3 regions of the Symbiopectobacterium sp. genome follow, and region 1 is predicted to be linked to each of the others. Evidence: predicted binding sites of a transcription regulator. Region 1 holds the regulator's gene; each other region holds the start of a gene.
What was found. Region 1 encodes LexA, which represses DNA repair genes until DNA is damaged. Its sites were predicted from a motif close to TNCTGTATGTACATACAGNA; they were not measured.
Positions count from the first base shown of each region.

Region 2: ACTBDZ_RS05985 (DNA translocase FtsK 4TM domain-containing protein) is a predicted target of LexA. The motif match lies at 4,684-4,703, and genes of this name have one in related genera.
Region 3: rmuC (DNA recombination protein RmuC) is a predicted target of LexA. The motif match lies at 8,391-8,410, and genes of this name have one in related genera.

Region 1 is NZ_JBPETA010000022.1:14,750-25,058, reverse strand. Features, by position in the region: gene groL (chaperonin GroEL) at 1-719, shown strand, start outside; gene ubiC (chorismate lyase) at 1,097-1,645, shown strand; gene ubiA (4-hydroxybenzoate octaprenyltransferase) at 1,670-2,521, shown strand; gene plsB (glycerol-3-phosphate 1-O-acyltransferase PlsB) at 2,592-5,057, opposite strand; gene ACTBDZ_RS03595 (diacylglycerol kinase) at 5,186-5,554, shown strand; gene lexA (transcriptional repressor LexA) at 5,675-6,286, shown strand; gene zur (zinc uptake transcriptional repressor Zur) at 6,353-6,874, opposite strand; gene ACTBDZ_RS03580 (pirin family protein) at 6,972-7,673, opposite strand; partial or broken gene ACTBDZ_RS03575 (LysR family transcriptional regulator) at 7,782-8,674, shown strand; gene ACTBDZ_RS03570 (glutathione S-transferase family protein) at 8,703-9,698, opposite strand; partial or broken gene ACTBDZ_RS03565 (DoxX family protein) at 9,791-10,185, opposite strand.
Region 2 is NZ_JBPETA010000040.1:2,489-12,797, reverse strand. Features, by position in the region: gene cydC (heme ABC transporter ATP-binding protein/permease CydC) at 1-625, opposite strand, end outside; gene cydD (heme ABC transporter permease/ATP-binding protein CydD) at 645-2,408, opposite strand; gene trxB (thioredoxin-disulfide reductase) at 2,645-3,604, opposite strand; gene lrp (leucine-responsive transcriptional regulator Lrp) at 4,153-4,647, shown strand; gene ACTBDZ_RS05985 (DNA translocase FtsK 4TM domain-containing protein) at 4,765-8,196, shown strand; gene lolA (outer membrane lipoprotein chaperone LolA) at 8,354-8,965, shown strand; gene ACTBDZ_RS05975 (replication-associated recombination protein A) at 8,973-10,309, shown strand, end outside.
Region 3 is NZ_JBPETA010000048.1:4,806-15,114, forward strand. Features, by position in the region: gene hemB (porphobilinogen synthase) at 1-639, opposite strand, end outside; gene tatD (3'-5' ssDNA/RNA exonuclease TatD) at 655-1,437, opposite strand; gene tatC (Sec-independent protein translocase subunit TatC) at 1,545-2,327, opposite strand; gene tatB (Sec-independent protein translocase protein TatB) at 2,331-2,960, opposite strand; gene tatA (Sec-independent protein translocase subunit TatA) at 2,964-3,245, opposite strand; gene ubiB (ubiquinone biosynthesis regulatory protein kinase UbiB) at 3,491-5,134, opposite strand; gene ubiJ (ubiquinone biosynthesis protein UbiJ) at 5,131-5,739, opposite strand; gene ubiE (bifunctional demethylmenaquinone methyltransferase/2-methoxy-6-polyprenyl-1,4-benzoquinol methylase UbiE) at 5,764-6,519, opposite strand; gene rmuC (DNA recombination protein RmuC) at 6,783-8,345, opposite strand; partial or broken gene argH (argininosuccinate lyase) at 8,560-9,930, opposite strand; gene argB (acetylglutamate kinase) at 10,040-10,309, opposite strand, start outside.

The DNA.
Region 1 (10,309 bases):
ATCTGGGTCAGGCAAAACGCGTTGTGATCAACAAAGACACCACCATCATCATCGACGGTGTGGGTGATGAAGTGGTTATTCAAGGTCGTGTTGGTCAGATTCGTCAGCAGATCGAAGACGCAACGTCTGATTACGATCGCGAAAAACTGCAAGAGCGCGTTGCCAAACTGGCAGGCGGCGTTGCGGTTATCAAGGTCGGCGCAGCCACCGAAGTGGAAATGAAAGAGAAGAAAGCACGCGTTGAAGATGCGCTGCACGCGACTCGTGCTGCCGTTGAAGAAGGCGTGGTTGCCGGTGGTGGCGTAGCGCTGATTCGCGTAGCCAATGCCATTCGCAGTCTGCAAGCTGAAAACGAAGATCAGAACGTGGGTATTCGTGTTGCGCTGCGTGCCATGGAAGCTCCGCTGCGTCAAATCGTGGAAAATGCCGGTGAAGAACCTTCCGTTGTGGCTAACAACGTGAAAGCAGGCGAAGGTAACTACGGTTACAACGCTGCAACAGAAGTTTACGGCAACATGATCGACATGGGTATTCTGGATCCGACCAAAGTGACCCGTTCTGCACTGCAATATGCAGCATCCATTGCTGGCCTGATGATCACCACCGAATGTATGGTGACCGAGTTGCCGAAAGAAGATAAAGGCGACTTAGGTGCTGCTGGCGGTATGGGCGGTATGGGCGGTATGGGCGGTATGGGCGGTATGGGCGGTATGATGTAATCAACGCCGGGCACTCGCGCGTTTCGCTGAGGCCCGGATGAGTGACATCAACACGCTTTTACGCTCAACATGAACACTATCTGGTATATCACCAGATAGTGTTTTTTTATGTCCCGTTTTTGTCTTTTTTCTGTGCAAGCTGCGATCAAATTTTGCCAACGCGCTGTCAAAAATTAAAAAAATGTTATCATATTGCGCACCCAACGGTGGCGGGGTGTGCCGAGGCGTGATGTTTGTGCGCTACAATACGTGCCGCGTTATGTATTCAAACCCGGCGAGCAAGACTGACACCACGGGCGTGAGTGATGAGAGCGCAACATATCGAAACGGTATTTTTGCCATCTTCATGCACCGCCAGCCACCATTGGAGTAGGGATATGCCCGATGCAGCGCTAACACTGCTGCGCAACATAGAATGGTTGCACGCGACCGATTGGTTAAAAGAAACGCCGATGGTGTTGCCATCCCCTGTCGATACCTGGCTGAAAGAAACCGGTTCGATGACGCAGCGGCTGGAACGACATTGCACACAGTTGACGGTGGTACCGTACTATCATGGTTACACTGCGACTGAGATGCTGGGTGATGAACAGCGCGAGTTACCAGACAGCGCGCGTTATTGGTTGCGAGAGGTGATAATCTACGGTGATGGACAGCCCTGGGTGGCCGCCAGAACCTTGATTCCGCCTTCAGCCCTTGACACCTCTGTGTCGGCGTTGACAACGCTTGGTGATACACCGCTCGGGCGCTATCTGTTTAAACAGGATTCCCTGCAACGCGATTACATTCACATTGGGCGCTGTGAAAACCTGTGGGCTCGGCGATCCCGTTTGCGTTTGTTTAATCAGCCAATACTGCTGACAGAATTGTTTTTGCCCTCGTCGCCTGCATATCATTTTCAAGGCGTTGAACGGGGTAACCGTTAAGGAGAAATGACGTTGGAAAGAAGTATGACAGCGGGAAAATGGGGCGCTTATTGTCGGTTAATGCGAATTGATAAGCCGATTGGTTCCCTGCTGTTGCTCTGGCCAACCCTCTGGGCATTATGGCTGGCGGGCGGTGGCGTGCCAAGCCCGTGGACGCTGTTGGTCTTCGTTGCGGGCGTATTTCTGATGCGCGCGGCAGGCTGTGTTATCAATGATTACGCTGACCGCCATTTTGATGGGCATGTAAAACGCACCGCGTCTCGTCCCTTACCCAGCGGCTTGGTGAGCGAGCAATCGGCAAAAGTGCTGTTTGTTATTCTGGTGCTGATGGCGTTTGCTCTGGTGCTGACATTGAATCGCATGACCATTTGGCTCTCCGTAGCAGCGTTGGCATTGGCATGGATATACCCCTTCATGAAACGCGTCAGCCACCTGCCACAGTTTGTGTTGGGCGCGGCGTTCGGCTGGTCGATCCCCATGGCGTATGCCGCAGTCAGCGAATCCCTGCCCGCAAGCGCCTGGATCATGTTTTTAGCCTACATCTGCTGGACCGTCGCCTATGACACACAATATGCCATGGTCGATCGCGATGATGACCTCAAGATTGGCATCAAATCCACCGCCATTCTGTTCGGGCGTTTTGATACCTTGATCATCGGCTTGTTGCAGGCGAGCATGCTGGCGTTGATGGTGGTGCTAGGCATGCAGATGAAGCTGGGGGCGGCATTTTACCTCACGGTACTGATGGCGGGTGGTCTGTTCGGCTATCAGCAATGGCTAACCGCCAGGCGTGAGCGTGATGCTTGTTTCCGTGCGTTCCACAACAATAACTTTGTGGGCATGGTGTTGTTTGCGGGGATTGTGCTGGGGCTGTGATGGTCCCCGGCATCACACATGGAGTGTGATGCCGGAGTAAAGCGGCAATAAACCGCGCAGTAGCGCAACACTACGCTTGCGCTACTTCCTGCTTTTCGTCTTCCAATTCTGCGCTGGCCGGTGTGCTGGCACTTTCAATCGTCAACCGAACTTCCGGTGTGATCAAATCGCTAAGAATGCGGTAGAGCTCCAAGGTATTGCGCGTATCCACGCTGCTGCTGTCGCTGATGTAACCTTCTTGGCGCAGCGTGGCAACCAGCGTTGAGAACACGGCCTTATCGAAGAACTCAGGCGCATTGATGCCATGCAGCACGGACAGGCGCTGCGCCATATTGCGGCTCTCTTTCTCCAACGTACCGCGGTTCATTTCCGGGTTAGCACCGAGTAATGACAGCGTAATCGCGTAGCGTTGCAGGGTTTCCCGCACGCCGGCAGCCAGCAGTTGGAGCGTGCGAATGCGCAGCGGGTTCAGCACCAGCGCATCTTGCTTGATGACAATCAGTTCTTGACGCACCAGTTCTGCGGTCAACGTTTCAATGACGGCAGGCAGTGCCTCTTTACTGTAATGCAAGAACAGTTCGGCTTGAATTAACGGGTAAATCAATGACATCTGTCGTGTTAACTCATCCGGCGTGATCCTTCCACAGTGCATGACAATGCTGGCAATCATCGATGGCAATACCAGCAAGTGCTTGATATTATTGATATAATATGTCATCAACACAGCCTGTTCACGCGGCAGAATGATGATCTCACCAATATTGTCTTGCTCGACTTCGAATTTGTTCATTGCCAGCGCGTGTTCCAGCAGTTCCGGCGCAGTCTTTTTCGGCGCAGTGACATCTTTGCTGTAAGGCACGTTGCGCAGCAGTTGCAAATAGCAGTCCAGTTGCTCATGCATTTGCTCACGGGTTAGCGCGCGCTGACGTGACGCCAGCAGAGCCGTGGAGCACAGGTTCATGGCGTTGGCGGCGGCGGCATTGTTAATGCGCACCATGATGATATCGGCAATATCCTGCACGGTAGGCGTGAGCCAGGTAGGTCGCTGCGCTTCAATCGGATCGATAGCTTCACGCCACTGCGGTACATGGTGGTTGAGGTAAGGCGTCAGCGACAGCGGCTCGCCAAAATTTACATAGCCTTGCCCCAGATTGCGCAGTTTGCGTAATCCGCGCACCATTTGCATGAAGCCTTCTTTCTCTTTGGTGGCACCGCGCAGCTCTTTCGCATAGGTGCCCACTTCCATCACATGCTCATAACCCACATAAATCGGCACCAGCGTGATGGGGCGGGTACCGCCGCGCAGCATCGCCTGAAGGGTCATGGCCAGCGTGCCGGTCTTGGGCTCCAGCAAACGACCCGTGCGCGAACGCCCCCCTTCCATAAAGTACTCAACGGAGTAGCCGCGAGAGAACAGCTCGCCGAGATATTCACGGAAGATGGTGGAGTAGAGCTTGTTGCCCTTGAAGGTACGGCGAATAAAGAAAGCACCCAGACGGCGGAAAATCGGGCCTGCGGGCCAGAAATTCAGGTTGATACCGGCTGCGATATGGGGAGGAACCAGACCTTGATGATACAGCACATAGGAAAGCAGCAGGTAGTCCATGTGACTACGGTGGCAAGGTACGTAAACCAGTTCATGGCCATCCTGCGCCAACTGGCGTACGCGTTCGGCATTATGTACGTTGATGCCTTGATACAGGCGGTTCCAGGTCCAGCTCAGAATGCGATCGGAAAGCCGCACGGCCTCATAAGAGAAGTCCGCTGCGATCTCTTCCATCAGAGCGATGGCATTTTGCTGCGCTTTTTCATGGGAGATTTTCTTGCTGCGCGCCTCATCTTCAACGGCTTTCTTGATGGCCTTGGAGTCCAGCAGCTTATGGAATAACTCCTGACGTACTGGCAAACGCGGGCCAACGGCGGCCAGACGCTGACGGGCAAAGTGCATGCGGGCGACACGCGCCAGTTTGTGCTCTATGGTTTTGTCAGTGCCGTGTTCGGTTGCCATATGGCGCAGCGACACGATGCTGGAGAAGCGCACAAAGCTGTCGCGTCCCAGCCAGAGCACCGCAAAGAATTTCTCAATGCCGTTCAACAGACGCAGATGCGGCGTCGCGCCGTGCTGTCCTTCTCGGCCCGGAGAGCGGCCAAACATGACAGAAACGGGCACCATCTGTACATCGACATAGGGATTGTTGCGGTGCAGATCCAGATAATCATGGAACAGTTTGACGGATTCCTGCTTGGGCGTGTAATAGCGGAACACGCGCGGGTCATCGTTAATAAACACGTGGCTGGGCAGTGATACACCGTCAATTTCAGTGGGTTCCAGCGGATCGGGCAGTTCTAACGCTTGGCATTTTGTGCGCAGCGTCAGTAAATCCGCCTGTGAGTTATAGGGCAGCACATAAAGGATGGGGCGAGACGAATCTAGCCCTAACTCCGCCACGGGATCGTTAGGAATTATCTTGCTTTTCACTAACAATTTAAGTGGGAAATTCAGTAATTTATAGTAAATTTTACGCCAGCCGGACATAACAACCAGAAGCCTCTTGAGTAGCAATGCGCCGCAAGGATACCAGAAAGTACACGGGAGATCTGTGGTGTGAGACAACGGTGTTACGGGAAAATTGCAAAAAATCTCTGATAAACGGGTGAAAAAACATGAATAAGGCTACCGGGGTAACTCGGATTATCAAAGCAACCGGGTACTCTCTCAAAGGGCTGAAACAGGCATGGCAGCACGAAGCCGCATTTCGGCAAGAACTGATGCTGCTGGTCGTAGCGGTGCTGGTCGCGTGTTGGCTCCCCGTGTCACTGTTAGAGCGGCTATTGCTGATTGGTGTGGTGGTGGTGGTAGTGCTGATGGAGTTAGTCAACAGCGCGATTGAGGCGGTTGTCGATCGCGTGGGGACGGAGCACCATGAACTCTCCGGGCGCGCCAAGGATATCGGATCGGCGGCCGTGTTTGTAGCTTTGGTCTTTGCTGCCGTTGTCTGGGTGAGCATTCTCTGGCCGCTCGTGCTGGGGTGATTTCAGCATGATTTTGGGGCAAAGCTCATAAAAACACGGGTATTTGCCTCTCTGTCATTCCCAAGCCGCGATGACCTGTATATACTCACAGGTAAACTGTATAAACAACCAGGGGGCGGGATGAAAGCATTAACAACCAGACAGCAGCAGGTCTATGATCTGATTCGCGATCATATTGCGCAGTCCGGCATGCCGCCAACGCGTGCCGAGATTGCCCAGCAACTGGGTTTCCGTTCACCGAACGCGGCGGAGGAGCATCTGAAGGCGCTGGCGCGTAAAGACGTGATTGAAATTGTCTCCGGCGCATCACGCGGTATCCGTCTGCTGATGGAAGATGAAAATGCTGGCCTGCCGCTGATTGGGCGTGTTGCTGCGGGTGAACCGCTGCTGGCACAAGAGCACATCGAGTGCCACTATCAGGTCGATCCGGCCATGTTCAAACCGCATGCAGACTTTCTGCTGCGCGTCAGCGGTATGTCGATGAAAGACATCGGGATACTGGACGGTGACTTGCTTGCCGTGCATAAAACGCAAGAGGTGCGTAATGGCCAGGTGGTGGTGGCGCGCATTGAAGATGAAGTGACGGTTAAGCGCTTGAAGCGTCAAGGTAATACCGTACAACTTCTGGCGGAAAATGAGGCCTTGTCTCCCATCGTGGTTGATTTGCGTGAGCAGAGCTTCAGTATTGAAGGGCTGGCCGTCGGTGTTATCCGCAACGGTGAGTGGAGCTAAACGCTGTTAGCCGACAGGGCGTTTCTTTCAGGGAAAGCATTGTCGGTGACGTGATTCCCTCTCAGCTCAACGACCGGGTTTTGCATTCTTGATGGGCACAGTATGGTCGTGGTGACAGTGCCCATGTTCACGGCAATCAGCCACTTCCTGACAGGCTTCGCACAGGCCGTGTGCCTCGACCACGCTGTGACGCAGCGTGAAATTGGCGCTTTGTGCCAATTGCTGAAGAATGGCTTCAATGCCTTCCGTCTGACGCTCCGTAACTTGCCCGCAGCGATCGCAAATAAACAGCGCTGAAGTATGGCTATGCTCTTCAATGTGGTGACACATGACATAGCTGTTGGTCGATTCCACACGATGGATAAACCCTTGCTCCAGCAGAAAATCCAGTGCGCGATATACGGTAGGGGGTTTGGCTTGCGGTTCTGAGGCGCGCAGCAGATCCAAAAGATCGTAAGCACTGATCGCGCCGTGTTGCTGAGCCATCAGCCGAAGCACTTCGAGTCTCTGTGGCGTAAGGCGCACGTTGCGCTTTTGGCAAATACTTTCCGCCTGGGCAAGGAGTTTGTCTTGGTCGCTTGAATCCATTGGCCTGATCCTACCGCATGATGATGAACATGTTGTTCATCTTACCATGTAAGGTGCGGATCGCGCTGTGATAATCCATCAGTAGGTCGAATGCACCTCAGGCCACCAGATCGATAAGCAGCGCGCGCAGCGGGGCTTTGGCGCGGATAGTCAGCTGTTTTTCCTGCTGAATGAAGGCGCCGTCTCCACACTGTAACATCGTTGCGTTCTCTTGCGGCGTCATGGCTTCCATCGCACCGTGAATCACCTGAAAATAGGCGCGGTTGCCGTTGAGCGTAAACGTGTGTTGTTCACCTTCGTCCAATTGCAGATGGTGTACCCAAACCTGCTGGCGAAGTTGCAAGCTGCCGTTTTCACCTTCCGGTGAGGCGAGCAGTTTAACCTTTGCATCGCACAGTGCAAGCCGTTGCAGTGCGCTGTTTTCCCGTGACGGGCAGGCATTGAACCACAGTTGCAAACGTGTCAGCGGCGTTGTATCGCTGATGCTGTGCTCGCTGTAGCTTACCGCAGGCTGTGCGGCCAATAACAGAACGTCGCCCGCCTTTGCGCGGATATGGCCCCCGTTGCTGTCGCGATATTCCGCTTCACCTTGCAGCAGAATATTTAAAATATCGACCTGCGGGTAGGTGCGTGGCTGAAATGCCGAGCCTGGCTTGAGGACTTCCTGATTCAATACGCGCAGTGAGTCAAAGCCTAACAGCTCAGGATCGAAATAATGGCCGAAGGAGAAGGTGTAGCGCGCTTGCAGCCAGCCGTAGTCAGCTTGACCGCACTGTTCCGCTGTTCTGCATATGATCATGGTTCTGCACCTCAAAAATTACACTAAACAAATAGTAATTGTGTGGACGTTGGATTGTTAGCTAGTTAATCTGGTGGGTATATTCAAAATTCCTGAATGAGTGAATAAATGGCAAAAGAACGGGCATTAACGCTGGAAGCGCTGCGAGTGATGGACGCCATCGATCGCCGTGGCAGCTTTGCGGCGGCGGCTGATGAGCTGGGGCGCGTGCCGTCGGCGCTGAGCTATACCATGCAGAAGCTGGAAGAAGAACTCGACGTCGTGCTTTTTGATCGCTCAGGGCATCGCACAAAATTTACCAACGTGGGGGGCGTATGTTGCTCGAACGGGGAAGAATCCTGCTTGAAGCCGCCGATAAACTGACCACCGATGCGGAAGCGCTGGCGCGTGGCTGGGAAACCCGTATCACTATCGTCGTTGAAGCGCTGATCCCTACTGAGAAACTGTTTCCCCTGCTGGATAAGCTGGCGCTGAAGGCCAATACCCAGGTGTCATTGCTGACCGAGGTGCTGGCCGGTGCCTGGGAGCGTTTAGAGCAGGGGCGGGCCGATATCGTGATTGCCCCTGATATGCACTTTCGCGCCTCTTCCGAAGTGAATACGCGCAAGCTATACACCATGAACAACGTTTACGTCGCCAGCCCGGATCACCCTATTCATCAGGAGCCTGAGCCGCTGTCGGATGTGACGCGCATTAAATATCGCGGGATTGCCGTGGCGGATACCGCGCGTGAACGCCCGGTATTGACCGTGCAACTGTTGGATAAGCAGCAGCGTTTAACGGTAAGTTCTATTGATGCTAAACGCCGCGCGCTGTTGGCGGGATTGGGCGTTGCCACCATGCCGATGGTTGCCAGGGATATTGCTGAAGGGCGATTGAGGGTTGTCAGCCCGGAATATTCCATGGAGAGCCAGATTATCATGGCCTGGCGTCGTGACAGCATGGGCGAGGCAAAATCCTGGTTCTTGCGCGAATTGCCCAAAGCGCTGAACCAGGCGTGATGTGATGCTCGCGACTATCTTTTGCTGATTAATCCGTCCGCTGATTAAACCTGTCGCGCCCGTGCGGCGCACTCAGGTCGTTTTCTGGCCCGATGGAAATAATGCCGTGCGGATTGATTGTACCGTGGCTGCGGTAGTAGTGATGGCGGATATGCGGGATGTTCACGGTATCTGCAATGCCGGGGATTTGGTAAATATCGCGCAGGAAACTGAACAGATTCGGGTAGTCGGCCAGCCGACGTTTGTCACACTTGAAATGGGTATGATAAACCGGATCGAAACGCAGTAACGTGGTCCACAGACGAATATCCGCTTCGGTCACTGCGTTGCCTGTCAGGTAACGCTGCTGCGCCAGACGGACCTCCAGCGTGTCCAATGCCTCAAATACGCCATTGACCGCCTCATCATAGGCGCTTTGTGAGGTCGCAAATCCCGCTTTGTATACGCCGTTATTGATGGCGGGGTAAATCCATTCGTTTAACGCATCAATCTGCGTGCGAAGCGCCTCCGGATAGTAATCGCCGGGCGTTGCCCCCAAGCCATCAAACGCCGAATTAAACATGCGGATAATATCGGCGGATTCATTACTGACGATGGTGTGGCGCGCTTTGTCCCACAGTACCGGAACGGTAACGCGTCCGCTGTAATCGACATTGGCATGCAGGTAGAGCTGATAGAGAAATTCGTGCTGATAGAGCGAGTCACCGGTGGTGTCAGGAAAATCGATGCCGAAAGTCCAGCCATGATCCAACATCAACGGATGCACCACAGATACACCGATGTGTTCCTGTAACCCTTTAAGCTGACGCATGATCAAGGTGCGGTGCGCCCAGGGGCAGGCGAGCGAAACATAGAGGTGATAACGGTTGGTTTGGGCCTCGAAGCCACCTTCGCCCGTGACGCCCGGTGTGCCATCTTGGGTTATCCAGTGGCGAAACTGTGCAGTGGTACGTTTGAAGTGACCGCCTGTCTTGCTGGTGTCATACCAGGTATCGTGCCATACGCCATCGATTAGTTGTCCCATGGGTCCTCCATCATCAATGTAAAAACCAGGGCGCAGAGTACTGCGCCGCTGGTGCGAGAGGTTATGCCTGGTGTTGGCATCAAACTACGGTGTTACCACTTTTTATTCAAAATACGGTCGATGTGAAAGCGCCCGGGCCCGTTACTGCCAGCAGCAGATAGCCGCCTGCGATGGTCAGGTTTTTCAGGAACATCAACTGGTTTACACCTTCGGCAAAGTTAGTGTGAAACAGTAGGGCGGTCAGCAGCGTGAATCCAGCGGTGAAAAGGGCTACGGTGCGAGTCAGAAGACCAAATAGCACCGCCAGGCCACCGCCCAGCTCCAGCAGAATGGTTAGCGGCAGCAGAAACGTCGGAACACCCATGGCCTGCATGTATTGCGCGGTGCCCGCATAGGCATCACCCAGTTTGCCGTAACCTGCCACGATGAACAGGATTGGCATAAAGATGCGAGCGATAAGCAGCGCTGTATTTTCTAAATTTTTCATCATTTGTCTCCAAGGAAAAGGGGGCTGGCAACAAGTCTGTATGCCGCGCTACAGCAGGATATCTCTGGGGATATCATCTGCACATCCGGTATGGAGCAAATACTATGGGGGAAACGGTTTGGAT
Region 2 (10,309 bases), on a different contig from region 1:
CTTGTAGCCAGGTGGTTAACTGGGTGCGATAACGTGAGCGCAGCAGCGTGAGGTGGGTGCCAATCGGTTTGCCCGCACGATAGAACACCGGCGGGAGCAAGGCTAACAGCAACAACATAATGGTGCCGAGGGTCAATGCCAGTGAGACGTCCAGCCAACTCAGCCCGTAAGTCACCACCAGGATCACCACCAGCGCGCTGACCAACGGCGATATCACGCGCAAGTAAAGGTGATCGAGCGTATCAACATCGGCAACCAGCCGGTTGAGCAGATCGGCCTGACGAAATCGGGCGAGCCCTCCCGGTGAAAGCGGGAGCGTGCGCGAAAAGGTAAACACGCGCAGGTGTTGCAGCACGCGGAAGGTCGCGTCATGGCTCACCAGACGCTCGGCATAACGCCCGGCGGTACGCAGGATCGCCGCACCGCGCACGCCCGCCGCAGGCAGCATGTAATTGAAGGTCATCAATCCGGCAAGGCCTGCCAGTGACGCCCCTGCCAGAAACCAGCCGGAAAGCGTCAGCAGCCCAATACTTGCCAATAATGTGACAATGGCGAGCACTACACCAACGCTCAGCCGCCAAATGTGATGACGATACAGCAGGAGAAAGGGTTTCAGTACCTGCAACGGCGTGTTCTGCGACATATTAGTAAGCTCCCTGACGCTGTGCCAGAAGATCGGCAAACGGGCCTGACTGTTGACGTAGCGTGTCATAGTCACCCTGCTGCACCAGTTGTCCTTTTTCCATCACCCATACGCTATCGTAATGGCGAGTGTCATCAAGGCGATGCGTCACCAGCAGAGTGGTTTGCTGGCGTGCGGCGTTTTCCAAGGCGTGCATCACGCGCTGTTCACTGTGGGAATCCAGGCTGGCCGTTGGTTCATCCAGAAGGAGCAACTGTGAGTGCTTTAACAATGCCCGCGCAACGGCAACGCGTTGTGCCTGTCCGACAGAGAGTCGCGCTGCGCCATCACCCACGACGGTATCAAGACCCTGCGGCAACAGGGGCAAAAACTCGTGCACGTAAGCGCGTTCCACCGCGTGTTGCAACGTGTCCTCGCTGGCCTGTGGGTTCCCCAACAGAATATTGCTGCGCAGCGTTTCTTCTGGTAAATGCGGATTTTGCCCTAACCAACTGATGTGTTTACGCCATGCAGTCGCATCCAGCGCATGCAGTTCCTGCCCGTTGATACATAATGAACCACGATAGGGCAAAAAACCGAGCAGTACGTTAAGCAACGAACTTTTCCCGGCACCACTCACGCCGACCAGCGCCACCCGCTGTCCCGGTTCGAGCGTAAAGGTCAGAGGCTCGGTTAGCGCAGCGCCAGTGGGCGATAGCACCACCAGTTGGTCAGCCTGGATGGTAATCGTCTCCGCGTCAAAAGGTTGTGTGCCGAGGCCGACCTCTTCCGCTTCAGCGGTAAGAAAGCTCACCAGCGATTCCACGGCGCCGACGGCCTGCGCTTTCGCATGATAAAACGTGCCCAGATCGCGCAACGGCTGAAAAAACTCGGGGGCGAGAATCAAGACCAGAAAGCCGGCAAACAGGGTGACGCCGGTGCCATAATGGCCGAAATCCAGCTCGCCAAGGTAAGAAAAGCCAAAATACACCGCGACGACCGCGATGGAAATAGACGCAAAAAACTCCAGTACGCCGGAGGAAAGAAATGCCATGCGCAACACTTCCATGGTGCGACTGCGAAAATCCTCCGATGCCCGACGAATCTCATCCACCTCGGCCGCCCCGCGATGAAACAGTCGCAACGTTTCCATGCCGCGCAACCGATCGAGAAAATGGCCGCTCAGTCGTGCCAGTGCCAGAAAATTGCGGCGGTTGGCATCTGCGGCCCCCATGCCGACCAGCGCCATAAACAACGGGATCAGCGGGGCGGTAACCAGCAAGATGAGTGCCGCCGCCCAGTTGATGGGAAACACGGCGGCCAGAATCAGCAGAGGAATCAAGGCCGCAAGATACATTTGTGGCAGATAGCGCGCATAGTAATCCTGCATATCTTCGACTTGTTCTAAAATAAGCGTCGCCCAACTGCCGGCTGGTTTTCCCTGCACCCAGGCGGGCCCTAGGCGCTGTAATTTTTCCAGTACCTGATGGCGAATTTGTTGCCGTACTGCCTCGCCACAGCGAAAGCCCACCTGCTCGCGCAGTAAGTGCGTGAGCGAGCGTGCGGCAAACAAGCCAATAAGCAGCATGAACTCGCTGACGAGTGTCTGACGGGGCACGTGCTCAATAATCAAGGCGTGCAACAATGTTGCCAATACCCACGCCTGTGCCACGATCAGAAGACCGCTTACCACTCCCAGTAATAAAGAGAGGCGGAGCCAGCGTTGTGCCAGTTTGCTCTGTTGTTTTAGCCAGCGTGCAAGTTGTTGCTGTCGAGTCTGTTTCATAGAGTACCGGGCTGCGCTATAGAGAGGAGAATACCCAAAAAGCTAACCTTTATGTAACTGTTATATAACAAAAAGCGGGCAGGTATTCAGCGTGGCCTCATGTTACCGCGCTAAAGTGCAGGTGCAAACCAAAAGGAGGGAGAAAATGCGGGGAGAGATCAATTTTCCCAAAAGGGAGCCAAAAGAATCCCCTTATTCAGGTTGTACGATCTGAATAAGGGGAAAAGGGCAGAATATTATCGGGTAGCGAGGCCATCCAGATAGCGCTCTGCATCCAGCGCGGCCATGCAACCAGTGCCCGCCGAGGTAATGGCCTGACGGTAGATATGATCCATCACGTCGCCTGCGGCAAACACACCAGGGATGCTGGTCTGTGTAGCGTTGCCGTGGATACCGGATTGCACCTTGATATAGCCGTTTTCCAGCGCCAGTTGACCGTCAAAAATGGCGGTGTTTGGGCTGTGGCCGATGGCGATAAATACGCCAGCCAGCGCCAGTTCTTCACTTTCATCCGTGCGGGTGTTACGAATACGAACGCCGGTCACGCCCATGTCATCGCCCAGCACTTCGTCCAGCGTACGCTCGGTGTGCAACACAATATTGCCGTTTTGTACTTTGTCCATCAGACGGTCGATCAGGATTTTCTCTGCGCGAAAGCTGTCACGACGGTGGATTAAGTGAACTTGCTGCGCAATGTTAGACAGGTAAAGTGCTTCTTCCACCGCGGTATTGCCGCCACCGACTACGGCGACACGTTGGTTACGATAAAAGAATCCGTCACACGTGGCGCAGGCAGACACGCCCTTGCCTTTAAAGGCTTCTTCGGAAGGCAGACCGATGTAGCGTGCGGAGGCGCCGGTCGCCACGATCAGGGCATCACAGGTATATTCTTCGCTGTCGCCAAACAGACGAAACGGGCGTTGTTGCAAATCAACGCGCTGGATGTGATCGAAAATGATCTCGGTGTTGAACTTTTCAGCATGAGCGTGTATGCGGTCCATCAGCAACGGCCCGGTAAGTCCTTCCGCGTCGCCTGGCCAGTTTTCCACTTCCGTCGTGGTTGTCAACTGCCCGCCTTTTTCCATGCCGGTGATCAACACCGGATGCAGGTTAGCGCGCGCGGCGTACACCGCAGCGGTATAGCCCGCTGGGCCAGAACCTAAAATCAATAGCTTGTGGTGCTTGACGGTACCCATGTGTTCCTCTTTTTTGCAACGGTCTACTTAATGCAGATTGTAAGGAAATTACCGGGCTAAAAAAAGTAGGCAGCAAAATTGTTACCTATTTGTTTAATCGGTTGTATCGATAACCCATACAATTCACTGATAAGACAGCTTCATTTATTAGTGAAATGATTGAAAATGGTCTTACCGAGCGCGCAGTAGGGTTTTATTTGGCAGTTTCTTCTGATTTTCATTGTTTTGCTTTGACAATCGGCTACCGTTTTGCGAAAACATCTAAGGAAGAGGAAACTATTTGTATGTGAATGGTTGAAAGCTCGGTTTTTCTTTATGTTGTAGCTTTTACCGTGCGACCCGCTGATGGTGCGTTTATAACAGGACAGACAGGGTGTTATGCACGCAGGGATGACATTGCGGTGCGCCGCGGCGGTGAAAGGAGAGTGACGTAAAGCGACCCTTGATATACAAAATAGACAGCGCGTCTTCTTTTAGGGCTGCTCTGATACATTGATGTGGGTCGGAGTGTAGCAAGGGCAAGGATGTAGTGAAGAGAGACAATAAGAATGGTAGACACGAAAAAACGACCGGGAAAAGATCTTGATCGCATCGATCGCAATATCCTGAATGAATTACAAAAAGACGGCCGAATCTCTAACGTTGAACTTTCCAAACGCGTAGGGCTTTCTCCTACACCGTGTCTGGAACGCGTGCGCCGCCTGGAGCGTCAGGGCTTTATCAATGGCTATATCGCATTGCTGAACCCGCATTACCTCGATGCTTCACTGCTGGTGTTTGTTGAGATCACGCTGAACCGCGGTGCGCCTGATGTTTTTGAGCAGTTCAACACTGCTGTGCAAAAATTGGAAGAAATTCAGGAGTGTCATCTGGCCTCCGGGGATTTCGACTATTTGCTGAAAACACGCGTGCCGGATATGTCCGCATACCGTAAGCTGCTGGGTGAAACCTTGCTACGTTTGCCGGGTGTGAACGATACCCGTACCTACGTGGTGATAGAAGAAGTAAAACAGAGCAATCGTCTGGTGATCAGAACGCGCTAAACGCAGGGGTGCAAAGCCCGCTAATTTCAGCTACACTCCTGTGAATATATACAGTCACAGCGCCGAGTTCGCCTCGGCGTTTTGTCATGAACATGAACAGGACCCCTGGAGAGACGCTTGAGCCAGGAATATACCGAAGACAAAGACGTGGCGCTGAAGAAACTCAGCGGCAGCCGTCGTTTATTGGAAGCGATTTTAATCGTTGTTGCGCTATTCGCCGTTTATTTGAGCGTAGCGCTGTTTAGCTTCAGTCCGTCCGACCCGAGCTGGTCACAAACTGCCTGGCATGAGCCCATTCATAATCTGGGCGGTGGTGTCGGCGCTTGGCTGGCCGATACGCTGTTTTTCATCTTTGGCGTGCTGGCTTATGCCATTCCACCGATCATGCTGTCGCTGTGCTGGGTGGCCTTTCGCCAGCGCGATAATCAGAGCGATGTCGATCTGTTTACTCTCTCTTTGCGCCTGATTGGTACGTTGGCGCTGATCCTCACGTCCTGCGGTCTGGCCGCGCTCAATGTGGACGATCTCTACTATTTTGCCTCTGGCGGCGTGCTGGGCAGTTTGCTGAGCAGTTCAATGGTCCCGCGTTTCAACAGCATGGGTGCCACGCTGATTCTGCTCTGCGTCTGGGCAGCGGGGTTGACGCTGTTTACCGGTTGGTCATGGTTGACGATTGCGGAAAAAATCGGCGGCGCGGTATTAGGCTTTCTGACGTTCTTCTCCAACCGTTCTCGTGCAGAAGATAACTACCGCGATGAGGATGACGATTTGCACGACAATGCGGATCGCGAGGGCGAACAACCCGATACGTTAACCGCGTCAACTGAGGCAATAGCCGAAGACGTGGATGCGGATGACATATTGCTGGCACCAGCTGCCCGTGAGCGCGCCGCTGATGAAACAGAGCAAAGCAGTACGGTAAGTGGCGCTGAGGAAACAGATCATCTTGCACCGGTGCAGGAATCGGTTCCGGTTGATACTGCGCCAGACCCAACGGTTTCGCCCAGGGCATTCACCCCGGCTACGCCAGCAACCGCTGGCAGTCACGATACCCACGGACAGGATTCACTGCCGCCGGTTTACGCGTTTGAGTTGCCACAAGCTGCTGTGCAGGAAAATAATGCGTTACCCGCCTTTTCGCCTGCGGCGGTGCCCGGGAGCGATCGCACGCCGCCGTTGGGTTCTCTTCATGAACTGGGTGCACCCGCAGTGGCCGGGACCACGCCTGTGTCTAGCGATGCCGTGCCATTTATGCCTGCCTTTACGGCCGCTGGGGAGGATAATCCTCAGGTGAAACAAGGCATGGGCCCGGAATTGCCGCGTCCGAATCCGGTGCGTATTCCTACCCGGCGTGAACTGGCGTCTTATGGCATCAAATTGCCGTCACAGCGTCAGGCAGAAGAGCAAGAGCGAGAAGCGCAACGTTTGGCACAGTCCCAGCCTGAAACGATTGCACCCGAAGATGCTGACGTTGACGAGGCCGCACAAGAGGCTGCCCTGCGTCAGGCTTATCTGGAGCAACAAGAGCAGCGCTACGGCGAGGACTATGCCGAACGCGAGCAGGATGAAGAGGCGCTGTTGAAGGCGCAATTGGCGCAGGCGTTTGCTCAGCAGCAACAGGCGCGTTATGACGTCAGTGCGCAGCCAGAAAGCCCGAGCGCAACGCCAGCCGTCGAGCCCGTAGGCACAAAAGAGCTGGCCTCAGCCAGTGTGACGGCGGCATTTATCGCCGGTGTCGCTGCGGATGCCGATGCGGATGAGCCTGTCTTTTCTTTCTCGCCGTTCAACGATTTGGTGGATGAGTCGCCTAAAGCGCCGCTGTTTACCTTGTCGCCAGCCGATGTGGTTGAATCGGAGCAGGATTCTGCCCCCCCATCGCCCACATGGCGTGCGGCAACTGACGACGATGATAGCCTGGCAACGCGCGCACATCCGGTGGTGGAGCCTCAACATAGAGAGGATTTCGCCGATGATGATGAGCCTGAAAGCGATGCCGCGCCCTCATTGATGGATAGTCTTATTCATCCGTTCTTGGTGCGTAACGATCAGCCTCTGCAAAAGCCAACCACACCATTGCCGACGCTGGAACTGCTCACAGCACCGCCGGAAAGTGAAGCGCCGGTTGACCATTTCGAGCTTGAGCAGACCGCGCGTCTGATTGAAGCGCGTCTGGCGGATTATCGTGTTACCGCCAGCGTGGTAGGTTACGATGCAGGGCCGGTGATCACCCGTTTTGAGCTGGACTTGGCTCCCGGCGTGAAGGCCGCGCGTATTTCCAACCTGTCGCGTGACCTGGCGCGCTCGCTGTCTGTCGTAGCGGTGCGCGTGGTGGAAGTTATCCCCGGTAAACCTTATGTCGGTCTGGAACTGCCGAATAAACTCCGCCACACCGTTTATCTGCGCGAAGTGCTCGATTGCAAGGCATTCCGTGATAACCCGTCACCGCTGGCGGTGGTGCTGGGCAAAGATATTGCTGGTCAACCGGTGGTCGCCGATCTGGCGCGTATGCCGCACTTGCTGGTGGCAGGGACGACAGGGTCGGGTAAATCTGTCGGCGTGAACACCATTATCATCAGCATGCTGTATAAGGCGACTCCGCAAGATGTGCGTTTTATCATGATCGACCCCAAAATGCTGGAACTGTCGGTCTACGAAGGGATCCCGCATTTGCTGACCGAAGTGGTCACCGACATGAAAGATGCGGCGAATGCGCTGCGCTGGTGCGTCGGTGAAATGGACCGTCGCTATAAGCTGATGTCCGCATTGGGCGTGCGCAATCTGGAGGGCTATAACGAGCGGGTGAAAGCGGCGGAAGCGATGGGGCGTCCGATCCCTGACCCGTTCTGGAAACCCGGCGACAGCATGGATACCACACCGCCCGTGCTGGAGAAATTACCCTTTATCTTGGTGATGGTGGATGAATTTGCCGATCTGATGATGGCGGTTGGCAAAAAGGTGGAAGAGCTGATCGCTCGCCTGGCGCAGAAAGCGCGCGCGGCCGGTATCCACCTGGTGCTGGCGACGCAGCGGCCTTCCGTGGATGTTATCACCGGCCTCATCAAGGCCAATATTCCAACGCGTATCGCTTTTACCGTGTCGAGCAAAATTGATTCACGTACCATCCTCGATCAGGGCGGTGCTGAATCGCTGCTGGGGATGGGGGATATGTTGTATATGGCACCAAACTCCTCCATTCCGGTGCGTGTGCATGGAGCGTTCGTTCGCGACCAGGAAGTTCATGCCGTGGTACTGGACTGGAAAGCGCGCGGGCGTCCGCAGTATATCGACAATATCACCAGTGCCAGCGATGACGGCGAAGGCGGTAATCTGGAATTTGGCGGTGATGAAGATTTGGATCCGCTGTTCGATCAGGCCGTGGCCTTTGTTGTAGAAAAACGGCGAGCCTCCATTTCTGGCGTGCAACGTCAATTCCGCATCGGCTACAATCGTGCCGCGCGTATTGTGGAACAGATGGAAATGCAAGGCATCGTTAGCGCGCCGGGGCATAATGGCAACCGAGACGTGTTGGCACCGCCGCCCATGGACTGATGCCATTTACAGACAATTCGTCTACCGCATCGCGTGATTCTCAGGCAATAGTTATAGGTAGCACGGCGAGCAGTAGGTCGTGCAGTACGACATGTGCAAAGTACGATAGTCAGACCGCGATGGCGGTCTTTTGAATCGACAGCAAAGGATGTAAATAATGAGAACAGGCTTAGTGGCAGGCGTGCTGATCGCCGGGATGACGTCCAGCGCGGTTTATGCCGATGCGGCGAGCGATTTACAGAGCCGACTGAACAAAGTGAACAGCTTCCACGCGACGTTCACCCAGAAAGTCACTGGCGCTGAAGGGACGGCGGTGCAGGAAGGTCAGGGGGAGCTCTGGCTGAAGCGGCCAAATCTGTTCAACTGGAAGACCACCGCGCCGGATGAAAGCGTGCTGATCTCTGATGGCAAGACGCTGTGGTTCTATAACCCGTTCGTTGAACAGGTGACAGCGACCTGGCTGAAAGAAGCCACGGGCAATACGCCCTTTATGCTCATCACACGTAACGATGCCAGCGAATGGGGCCAGTATAACGTGCGTCAGCAAGGGGATGACTTTGAGTTAACGCCGAAAGCAGCCAAGGGCAACCTGAAACAGTTTGCCATCAACGTCAATGCCAGCGGCACCATCAAGAGCTTTGTCGCGACGGAGCAGGATGGGCAACGCAGCAGCTATACCCTGCAAAACCAGCAAAACGGTGCTGTGGATAGCAGCAAGTTCACCTTTACGCCGCCGAAAGGCGTGACGCTGGACGATCAAAGGCAGTGAGGCCATCGTGAGTAACTTGTCGCTGGATTTTTCGGACAATAGCTTTCAGCCGCTTGCCGCGCGTATGCGACCCGCTACGTTGGCGCAATATATCGGTCAACAGCATCTGCTAGGCGCGGGTAAGCCCTTGCCGCGAGCGATAGAGGCGGGGCAGTTACACTCCATGATTCTATGGGGGCCGCCCGGCACCGGAAAAACCACGCTGGCAGAACTGATTGGTCGCTACGGACAAGCTGACGTGGAGCGGATCTCTGCCGTGACCTCAGGCATCAAAGAGATTCGTGAAGCGATAGAGCGTGCGCGGCAAAATCGCGATGCCGGGCGACGCACCATCCTGTTCGTGGATGAAGTGCATCGCTTCAACAAGAGTCAGCAGGATGCTTTTCTGCCGCACATTGAAGACGGAACCATCACTTTCATAGGCGCAACCACCGAAAACCCTTCGTTTGAGCTTAATTCGGCGCTGTTGTCGCGTGCGCGCGTCTATTTACTGAAGGCTCTCACCGCAGAAGACATCGAACAGGTGTTACAGCAGGCGATGACCGATACCGCACGAGGGTTTGGCGGGCAGAACATCGTATTGCCGCCTGAGACGCAGCGATTGCTGGCGGAACTGGTGAATGGCGATGCGCGCCGCGCGTTGAACAGTCTGGAAATGATGGCGGATATGGCCGAGGTCGATGTGCAGGGCAACCGGGTGCTAACCCCCGAACTGCTGCACGAAGTGTCGGGCGAACGTAGCGCGCGCTTTGATAACAAAGGCGACCGCTACTATGACCTCATTTCTGCATTGCATAAATCGGTGCGAGGTTCCGCACCTGATGCCGCATTGTACTGGTATGCACGCATTATTACCGTCGGTGGCGATCCGCTGTATGTTGCACGGCGTCTGTTGGCGATAGCCTCCGAAGATGTGGGCAATGCCGATCCGCGGGGAATGCAGGTGGCGATCGCCGCCTGGGATTGTTTCACCCGCGTGGGGCCGGCAGAAGGGGAACGCGCTATTGCTCAGGCGATTGTGTATCTGGCCTGCGCACCCAAGAGTAATGCGGTCTACACCGCGTTTAAAGCGGCGATGCAGGATGCCAGAGAGAAACCGGATTACGACGTGCCGGAGCATTTGCGCAATGCGCCCACCAAACTGATGAAAGAGATGGGGCTGGGTGCGGAATACCGCTACGCCCATGATGAACCCAATGCCTATGCGGCGGGTGAAGACTATTTCCCGCAAGCTATGGCGCAAACGCGCTACTATCAGCCAACGTCACGCGGTCTGGAAGCAAAAATTGGTGAAAAGCTGGCCTGGCTGACTACACAGGATCAAAATAGCCCGACAAAACGCTA
Region 3 (10,309 bases), on a different contig from region 1:
GAAAGGCCCATAGTAGCAAGAGGCATATTTTGCCGAGTAAGCCATGATCTGGGTGTTCACCAGATGCTGCGCTTCCAGCTCGGCACGAATGGCACCAATGCGCCCATCCATCATGTCGCTTGGTGCAATGATTTCCGCACCCGCTTGTGCATGACACAGCGCCTGACGCACCAGAACGGATTTGGTGATGTCATTTATCACATAGCCATCTTCATCAATAATGCCGTCTTGCCCATGCGTGGTATAAGGATCCAGGGCAACGTCTGTCAGCAACCCCAACTCCGGCACTGCATCTTTAAGCGTGCGGATCACACGCGGCACCAACCCTTCGGGGTTGTAGGCTTCTTCGGCGTTCAGCGACTTCTTATCGGTATCGATCACCGGAAACAGTGAGAGCACCGGGATACCCAGCTTGGCGAGTTCTTCCGCCTCTTTCACCAGTAGATCCAGTGTCATGCGGTATACGCCCGGCATCGAAGGCACTTCCTGACGCTGATTTTTGCCTTCCATCACAAAGACAGGATAAATCAGATCATTGACCGTCAACTGATTTTCAGCAACAAGGCGACGGCTGAAATCATGACGGCGTAAACGGCGCAGGCGACGGCCGGGAAAAGCGCCAGGAAAAACATTGCTCATAATTATTCTCCAGAATCATGGCAGCCGGAAAATCCGGCGTGCGTTTTCATCTACTTTTTGCCCCAACATCCTGGCGTCTTCATCGCGCCAGGCAGCAACCTGCTGAACGATATGCGGCAAAAAGCAGGGTTCATTACGCCGGGATGCAGGTTTTGGTGATAAATCCCGGGGTAACAAATAGGGCGCGTCTGTTTCCAATAACAGGCGGTCGATGGGAATCTGTTTTAGCAGATGGCGAAGTGCAATTCCGCGTCGCTCATCGCACACCCAACCGGTGATGCCAATCGAAAGCCCAAGACGCAAGCACTCATCCAACTCCTGTTCAGTCCCCGTGAAACAGTGCAGCACCGCTCCCGGCAGCTTATCCAGCCAGGGAGAGAGTAGCGCGATAAAACGCTCATGGGCGTCACGGCAATGCAAGAATACGGGTAACATCCGCTCTGCTGCCAACGCTAACTGCGCGGAAAAGGCGTGTTCCTGCTCATCAGGCGTTGAGAAATTGCGATTAAAGTCCAGTCCACACTCGCCCAGCGCTACAACAGCAGGCTGTTGCGCCAACTGCGAAATCCGCTCCGCCACCGCCGTCGACCAACTGCTGGCATCATGGGGATGCACACCCGCCGTCGACCAGCAATAGTTTGGGTATTTCTGTGCCAGTGCCAGCGCCTGCTCACTTTCATGCAGGTTGGTTCCGGTGATGATCATTCCGCTCACCGCAAACGCCTGAGCACGCTCAATGACCAGAGCACGATCGTGAGCAAATTGGCTATTGGTCAGATTGACGCCGATATCAAACATGGACATTCCTGAAGGGTAATGACACTCCCGCTCCGGCGAGCGAGTCCCGAAGGGAAGCAGATGCAGATTGGAGGAAATCCCCGCCTAAGCGGGGATAACAACAGGATTCAGGACGATGGACCTTCGTTGCTTTCTTCTGCCTCGCGTTCTTCCGCCTCATACTGACGGCGTCCTTTCCCCACGTAAAAACGCGAGCAGAACAGGCCGACTTCAAACAACAGGTACATCGGAATAGCTAACAACGTCTGCGAGAACACGTCCGGCGGCGTCAGCAGCATACCGACAACGAAAGCGCCAACCAGCACATAAGGCCGCTTCTTCTTCAAATCTTCCGTGTTGGTCACACCGCTCCAGCACAGCAGCACAATAGCAATAGGTACCTGGAAAGAGACGCCAAACGCCATAAACAGCGCCATCACGAAATCGAGGTAGTTATTGATATCGGTGGCGATTTGCACCCCCTGCGGTGCTGTCTTGGCAAAAAAACCAAACGCCAGTGGGAACACCACAAAGTAGGCAAATGCCATACCCGCATAGAACAGCAGGCTGCTGGAGAACAGCAACGGCATCATCAGGCGACGTTCATGTTTGTACAACGCCGGAGCGATAAACGCCCAGACTTGATACAACACCAACGGTGCAGCGACAAACACCGACACGATCATCGTGAGTTTAATCGGCGTAAAGAACGGGGAGGCCACATCAGTGGCAATCATACTGGCCCCGGCAGGCAGTTGTTCAATAAGCGGTGCCGAAACAATCTGATAGATGTCGTTAGCAAAAAAAACCAGCACGACAAATACGCCCAGCACACAAAGAATGCTGTTTAACAGGCGCTTACGAAGCTCAATCAGGTGACTGATTAACGGTTGTGTATCTTCAACGGCCATAGACTAGCGTTCATCAGCAGAGGGTTGGGAAGGCGCGACAGCCGGTGCAGGCGCTGCGCGCTTATTGGGCACATCATCGGTCGGTGCCACGGCAGCGACAGCTGGCGTATTGTCAGGCAGAGCCGTTGCAGAAGGCGCTTCTGGTGCGCTATTCACTGCCGCAGGCGGTGCCACATCGATAAGGGATGAGGATGGCGCAGCGGCGGGTTGGTCGACAGACGGTAACGCTGCTGGCGAAGACGCCTGCTCAGCGTTGATAACCCCATCATGAGCTGCCTCAGCATCCGCCAGCGGCTTATGCGGCACCTCACCCAGTTGCGCCGTGGCGCTGTCACCGGGTTTCGCATAACCGCGTCGCATCGCATCCGCCGCTTCTTTGAGTTCGTCCATAGAGGCTTTCAGCTCTGGAGAAAGGTTTTTCAGGCTAGCCTGCTCCACCTTCTTCAAACTGTCCTGCAACTCTTGCAACTTCAACTCTTGGGTCAGCTCATTTTGCACCGTAGACGCCAGCGAGCGCAGCGTTCTGACCCAACCAGCAATCGTTTTAACCGCAACGGGCAGGCGTTCAGGCCCGAGTACTAACAGGCCGATCACCATTACGAGCATTAGCTCACCAAATCCGATATCAAACACCGATTATACCTGCTCTTTATGCTGGCTCTTCGTTTCTTCTGATTTTGCGTCAGCCTGTTGTTCCGTGATGGACTTCGTCGCGAAATCGGCATCCTGCTGTGTTTTTTCATTCTGGTTTGCAGATGCGCTGTCAGCGGGCGAAGGTTGGTCATCGCTGATGGCTTTTTTAAAGCCTTTAATCGATGCGCCCAAATCGGAGCCTATCGTTCTCAGCTTGTTAGTACCAAACAGCAGCACCATGATCACCGCAATGATCAACAAATTCCAAATACTAATACCACCCATACCAATTACCTCTTTTCTACAAAGGGGAATTATCCATCATCTTTTTTCACACCGCAAACATTCGTGTGTGCATTGGTGTCCGAAAACGAGTCACCGCGCGTTATTCTTTACCTAGAGAATGCATGCCCAGAGGATGCGCTCGGTTTACGTTTCCTGCAACGCCTTTTTCCTGCGGCGGAAAGGCATATAAGGTCAAAGCCGTAACTATTATATACGGCTATTAATAGCGTCTATCATGATCTGCTTCAACGTGTACGACGCCAACCAATGACCCAGCTCACAACACCAGCGGCCATTAACCCCGCCGAAATCACTTCCGGGAGATCCTGACGCCCCACCAACATGAGTAACCCAGCCAGTAGCAACGTCGCGCCAACGCCAAGTAAATAATGCGACTGGCTTTGGCGCACTCGCTGCATGCACAGTTCATCTGTCAGTTGTGTAACGCTATGGCGCAGCAGCCGATGCTGCCGCAAACCATCGTAAATCAACTCGGGAATTTCCGGCAGTTTTTCCGCCCAGAAGGGGGCCTTTTCTTTCAATCCGCGAATCAGTGCGGCAACCCCCATCTGATCTTTCAGCCACGACTCCAGAAAAGGCTTGGCTGTTTTCCATAAATCCAACTGCGGGTATAGCTGGCGGCCGACACCTTCAACGTAGAGCAACGTCTTTTGCAGCAAGACCAACTGTGGCTGCACTTCCATGTTGAAGCGGCGCGCCGTATTGAACAAGTTTAATAACACATGCCCAAAGGAGATCTCTGCCAATGGCTTTTCAAAAATGGGTTCGCACACGGTACGAATCGCAAATTCAAACTCTTCAACATTGGTATCGGCAGGCACCCAGCCGGAATCCACATGCAGTTCAGCCACGCGACGATAATCGCGATTGAAAAAGGCAATGAAGTTTTCTGCCAGATAGCGCTTATCTTCTTTGTTCAGCGACCCAACGATGCCGCAATCGATACCGATATATTGCGGGTTTTCAGGGTGTTCATAGCTGATAAAAATATTTCCCGGATGCATATCGGCGTGGAAGAAGCTGTCGCGGAATACCTGAGTAAAGAACACCTGCACGCCGCGCTCCGCCAGCAGCGGCATATTGGTGCCGTTGGCTTTGAGCGCCTCAACGTCTGAGACCGGAATACCGTAGATACGCTCCATGACCAGCATGTTTTCACTGCAATAATCCGAATAGATCTCCGGAATATACAGCATCGGGCTGCCATCAAAGTTACGGCGCAATTGAATGGCATTTGCCGCTTCACGCAGCAGGTTTAACTCATCAAGCAGGGTTTTTTCGTACTCACGCACGACTTCACGCGGGCGCAAACGCCGCCCATCCGGCAACAGCATCGGCAGCCAGCCCGCCAAACGGTTCATCAGCCGCATGTCAGCCTTGATGACGGGGAGGATATCAGGACGAATGACCTTGATAACCACTTCCTGGCCGTTTGTTTTGAGCCGCGCAGTATGCACCTGTGCGATAGACGCAGAGGCCAGTGGCACTATTTCAAAATCATCAAACCAGCTTTCGAGTGGAATGCCCCCCATCGATAGTTCGATCTGCTCACGGGCCAGTTTGCCGTCAAAAGGATCTACGCGATCCTGAAGAATAGCGAGCTGATCGGCAATCTCCGGTGGAAAAAGATCGCGCCGAGTAGACATCATCTGACCGAACTTGATCCACACTGGGCCCAATTCCTGCAACGCCAAACGCAAACGTTCACCAAGCGGTTTGTCCTTACGGCGGTTTGGCATCCAGAACAGGAATTTGCGCCAGATACGCAACGGTAAGGTGATGCGCAAATGCGGGATCAGTTCATCGAGCCCATAGCTCAACATGACGCGAATAATGTGGTAAAGGCGCAGCAATTCACTTGGCGTCATGCGGCAGACTCCAGCTTCGCCAGTCGTGCCGCCAGCGTATCGACGTCATCACTTAACGCGGCCACTTCATCATACCACCAAGTCGCTTCTAAACGCCCCGGCGCAAGCCGCCACTCTTCCGTTACGGTTTCTGCCAAGTAGTGCCGCTGGCGATCGAAAAAACGGGCCGCACCGCGAAACGCGCCTTGTACCGTCTGACCAATGCCTTGCGCAACAACGTCGCCCGTGTAAGGCGCAAGCCACTCTGCGGGGTCGCACTCCGCCAAATCCAATAGATTGACAAAGTGTTGGACAACCTGCATATCCCCTTCAATCACCAGTTCACCACGACGCATCAGCGATGAAAGCTGCTGGCGATCGCGCAATGTGAGCAATGCGGGTATCCGGGTTTCTAACTGACAATCCGCCGTATCAGCCCACTGGCTTACCACATCAACGCGGTGCTCACCAAAGACCAATACCAGCGGCACCGGCAGTTCTGCTAACACAATTTTGAGCGTTTTTCCCTGTAGTCGCTGGCGCGCCGCTTTCAAGCTACGTTCGCGAAAAAGCAGGCTATTTAACGCCGTTTCCAGCGCGGCAGCCAGCACAGACGTTATCAGCATCAGCGTTTCCCACTATAAAACAACTTAAAATTTGAACCCACGGTGTAACGCGACAATGCCTCCCGTGAGGTTGAAGTAGTTTACACTGTCAAAGCCCGCATCCACCATCATGCCCTTCAGCGTTTCCTGGTCCGGATGCATACGTATCGATTCCGCCAAATAACGGTAGCTGCCCGCATCTTTGGTCACCATATCGCCAATACGCGGCAAAACATGGAATGAGTAGAAATCGTAGACTTTGCTGAGCGGTTTCAACATCGGTTTGGAAAACTCCAGCACCAGCAAACGGCCGCCGGGCTTCAGGACGCGGAACATGGAGCGCAGCGCTTTGTCTTTATCCGTCACGTTGCGTAAACCGAAAGAAATGGTAATGCAGTCAAAGTAGTCATTCGGGAAGGGCAGCGCCTCCGCATTGGCCTGCACATAGCTGACGTTATCAATAATCCCCAAATTGCGGAGCTTTTCGCGTCCCACTTTCAGCATGGAAGCATTGATATCAGCCAGCACCACTTCTCCTGATTCGCCGACCAAGCGTGAGAATTTAGCCGTTAAATCCCCCGTCCCGCCCGCCAGATCCAGCACGCGCTGGTCACGCCGGACACCGCTGCACTCAATGGTAAACCGTTTCCAGGCACGATGAATCCCGAAGGACATCAAATCGTTCATCAGGTCATATTTTCCCGCTACGGAGTGAAATACGCCCGCTACCATGGCCTCTTTATCGTTTTTATCGACAGTACGAAAACCAAAATGCGTGGTTTTCTCCGGATCGTTCGTCATGTTCTTCGCCCTACTTTTCCAAATCAGAATTGTGGTCAATCCCCTTTGCGCACTCTCGGCTGGACTCACCGCTCACATTGCGCTATCGAGCGTTATGCACAACACGAGCTTGGCGTGTCTGTGCGCGTTTCGCATCAACAATCGAAGAGGAACATCGAATTTTGAAACTACCCCTTAATGGGGAGAGTGTAACAGACCAGGCTTAAAAACCCATCGCTCTGATGCACTGAATAAAGTTGTAAAACGTGAACATACGCAACGCATCACAGCTGGTTCGATATTCCCACGTCTGCACTGGCAGGTTGTTCTCCGCTGGTCGGGATGTCGGTTTGCATTGCTTCAGGCTGCTGAGACAGCCGCCCGGTCTCGTCGTTAGCCTCAGCAGAAAGCACCGCTTGCTCTGCCACGTTGGGGTTTATGGTACGCTTAACCTCAACACCAAGGGAACGGAAACCTTCTACCTGGGCTATCAGATTACCGCGCCCGGAAGCCAGTTTGTTCATGGCCTGCCGATAGCTAACCTGTGATTTATCCAGGCTTTGCCCCAACGCCGCCATGTCTTCCACAAAGAGATGCAGTTTATCGTACAGCCGAGAGGCACGATCGGCGATCTGCTGCGCATTGCGGCTTTGCTGTTCATAACGCCACAGGTTGGTGATGGTACGTAACGCGACGAGCAGCGTGGTAGGGCTTACCAGCATGATGTTGTGTTGCAGGGCTTCGCTGATCAATTCAGGATGGCGGTCGATAGCAACCAGAAAAGCAGGCTCGACGGGGATAAACATCAGCACATAGTCCAACGAGCGCAGCCCCGGCAATTGCTGATAGTCCTTATTACTCAGCAGACGGATATGACCGCGCACGGAGGCGATATGCTCGTTGAGTGCACTGGCACGTTCCCCGTCGTCCTCGCTGTTAAAGTAGCGCTCATAGGCCACCAGCGACATCTTGGCATCAATCACCACATCTTTGCCCTGTGGGAGACGAACGATCACATCCGGCTGCATGCGTCCGTTTGCGCCCGTCTGGATACTGACCTGCGTTTGGTATTCATGGCCTTCACGCAGGCCTGAAGCCTCAAGTACGCGTCCCAGCACCACTTCGCCCCAGTTCCCCTGGGTTTTATTATCGCCTTTCAGGGCTTTCGTCAGGTTGACCGCTTCTCGCGCCATTTGCACGTTGAGTTGCTGCAACTGGCGAATTTCATGCGCCAGCGTGTGGCGCTCACGCGCTTCACTGCCGAACCCCTCCTGGACCTGACGACGAAAACCGTCCAGTTGTTCTCTCAGCGGCGTCAGCAGTTTATCGAGGCTCTGTTGATTTTGTTCATCCACCCGGCGCCCGCTGTGCTCAAAAATCCGGTTAGCCAGATTTTCAAACTGTGTCGTCAGGCGTTGCTCGCTGTTGATTAACAAGCGCTGTTTTTCCTCAGCGGCGAGGCGCGTTTCTTCCAGACGGATGGTGACTTCACGCAGTTCCGCTTCCTGCGCACCGTTTGCTTCGCGCAGCGCGCGCAATTCCTGATTGAGCTGGTTGCACTCCTCTTGCAACCGGGACATGACCAGCAGCTTTTCCTGATGGGCGGTGAGTTTACCGTGCATCAGACGCAGTTCCATATCATCCTGACGCAGGCGCTGTTCGTCCTTATCACGCGCAAGCTGAAGCTCACGTACCGCGCTTTGCGCCTGCTGTAACGCTTGTTCTTGTATACGTTGTTCCGTTTCTTGCCGAGCGCGGCGTTGCTGGTAACGCAGGCTGGCAACCAGCCATCCCGCCAGCACTCCGACCGCCCCGCCGCCTACACCGTAAAAGAGGGTGATATCCACGTCGCATTCCTTTCGTTATCGCCACTGTCCGTCAAGGTAAAGTGATACTGTATGTATGTCCAGAAAGAATAGCGCAGGCCAACGTAAAGCGGCATCGTTGTCGGCGGTGAAATGGTTAAAATGCGAGGCGTCTTGCGTTATGACTTATGGTCATTGGCTGAATAAAAAAGGCCGGAAATCCGGCCCTGATACAGGTGACAGAGCGCTATCAGCGTTACAGACACCCTTTGGCATCGGCAATCGCCTGTGCGACCTGCTGTGGTGACACACCACCTTTGGCCGCACGTTTTTCCAGACAGGATTGCAGCGACAGGATGGGATACACGTCATCGCCAATGGTGGCACTGAATTTCTGCAAATCCGCCAGCGGTAATGCTTCCAGCGGCTTACCCTGCCGAATAGCTTCCACCACTGCTTCACCGACAATGCGATGCGCTTCGCGGAACGGAACGCCTTTTGCCACCAGATAGTCTGCCAGTTCGGTCGCATTGGCGTAACCCTGCTGCGCCGCTTCCTGGCAGCGCGGACGACGGACCTGAATGCCTTCCAACACCAGTGCCGCCATCATCAGACAGTCATGCCAAGTGTCGAGCGCGTCGAACAGCCCTTCTTTGTCTTCTTGCATGTCCTTGTTGTACACCAGCGGCAAGCCTTTGAGCGTCATCATCATGCCGGTCAGCGCGCCTTGCACCCGACCCGATTTACCGCGGATCAGCTCCAGCGCATCCGGGTTTTTCTTTTGCGGCATCAGGGAGGAGCCGGAGGTCACACGATCGGACAGCTCAACAAACCCGGATTCACCGCTGTTGAAGAAGATCAGATCTTCGGCAAAGCGTGACAGGTGCACCATGCCGATCAAGGCATTAGAGAGCAGTTCCAGTACGTGATCGCGATCTGACACCGTATCCAGACTGTTACGCGTGGCAGACGCAAAGCCGAGCCAGCCCGCCAGTTGCTCACGATCGATAGGATAGGCCGTCCCGGCCAACGCGCCGCAGCCCAATGGGCTGACATCAAGGCGTTTTAACGTATCTTCCAGGCGGCTTTCATCGCGTGCCAGCATTTCATGGTAAGCCAGACACTAATGGGCAAAGGTCACCGGTTGAGCGCGCTGCAAATGGGTGTAACCCGGCATCACCGCATCCTGATTCACCTCAGCGGTAGCGACTAACGCGGCGCGCAGTTGGCGCACGGCCAGTTGCAGTTCGCTGATTTGCGCTTTGCACCAAAGTTTAAGATCGGTGGCGACCTGATCGTTACGGCTGCGGCCAGTGTGGAGCTTTTTACCCAAATCGCCCACTTTGTCGATCAGCTTCTGCTCTACCCAACTATGAATATCTTCGGCGTCGCTGTGCAGAATCTGTTCCGGATCGGCTTGCACCTCGGCCAGCAGCGCATTCAGCGCCTGCTCTAACTGCTGCTGTTCCTGTTCGCTGAGAACATTGACCGTCACCAGCGCTTTTGACCAGCCGATGGAGCCGACGATATCTTGCTCCGCCAGACGGTAATCAAACCGCAGCGAGTCATTAAATTGTTTGAACCGCTGATCTGCCGCCTGACTGAAACGACCGCCCCACAACGCCATAACCGATACTCCCAAAATGTGCTTCAATGTCTTGTAACCATGCGGGCGGACCCGCATGCTCGCTTCCGTTACCTTTCGGCCAACGGAAATGCCTTACAGATTAACAGATTTACGCCAGAATACGCGTGCCAATCGGCGTGCCGTTAAACAGCGCGGGCAGTTGATCGGCATGACGCCAACTGGCGATATCTACCGGGCGACCCAGCGCGCGAGCCGCGTCCAGCGCCGCATTGACTTTAACGATCATGCCATCGGTAATAATCCCCTTCGCAATCAACTGCTCTGCTTTCTGTGCGGTCATTTCCGCAATACGTTGACCCTTACCATCGAGGATACCGCTCACGTCCGACAGCAAGATTAAATCGGCACCCAGCGTCTC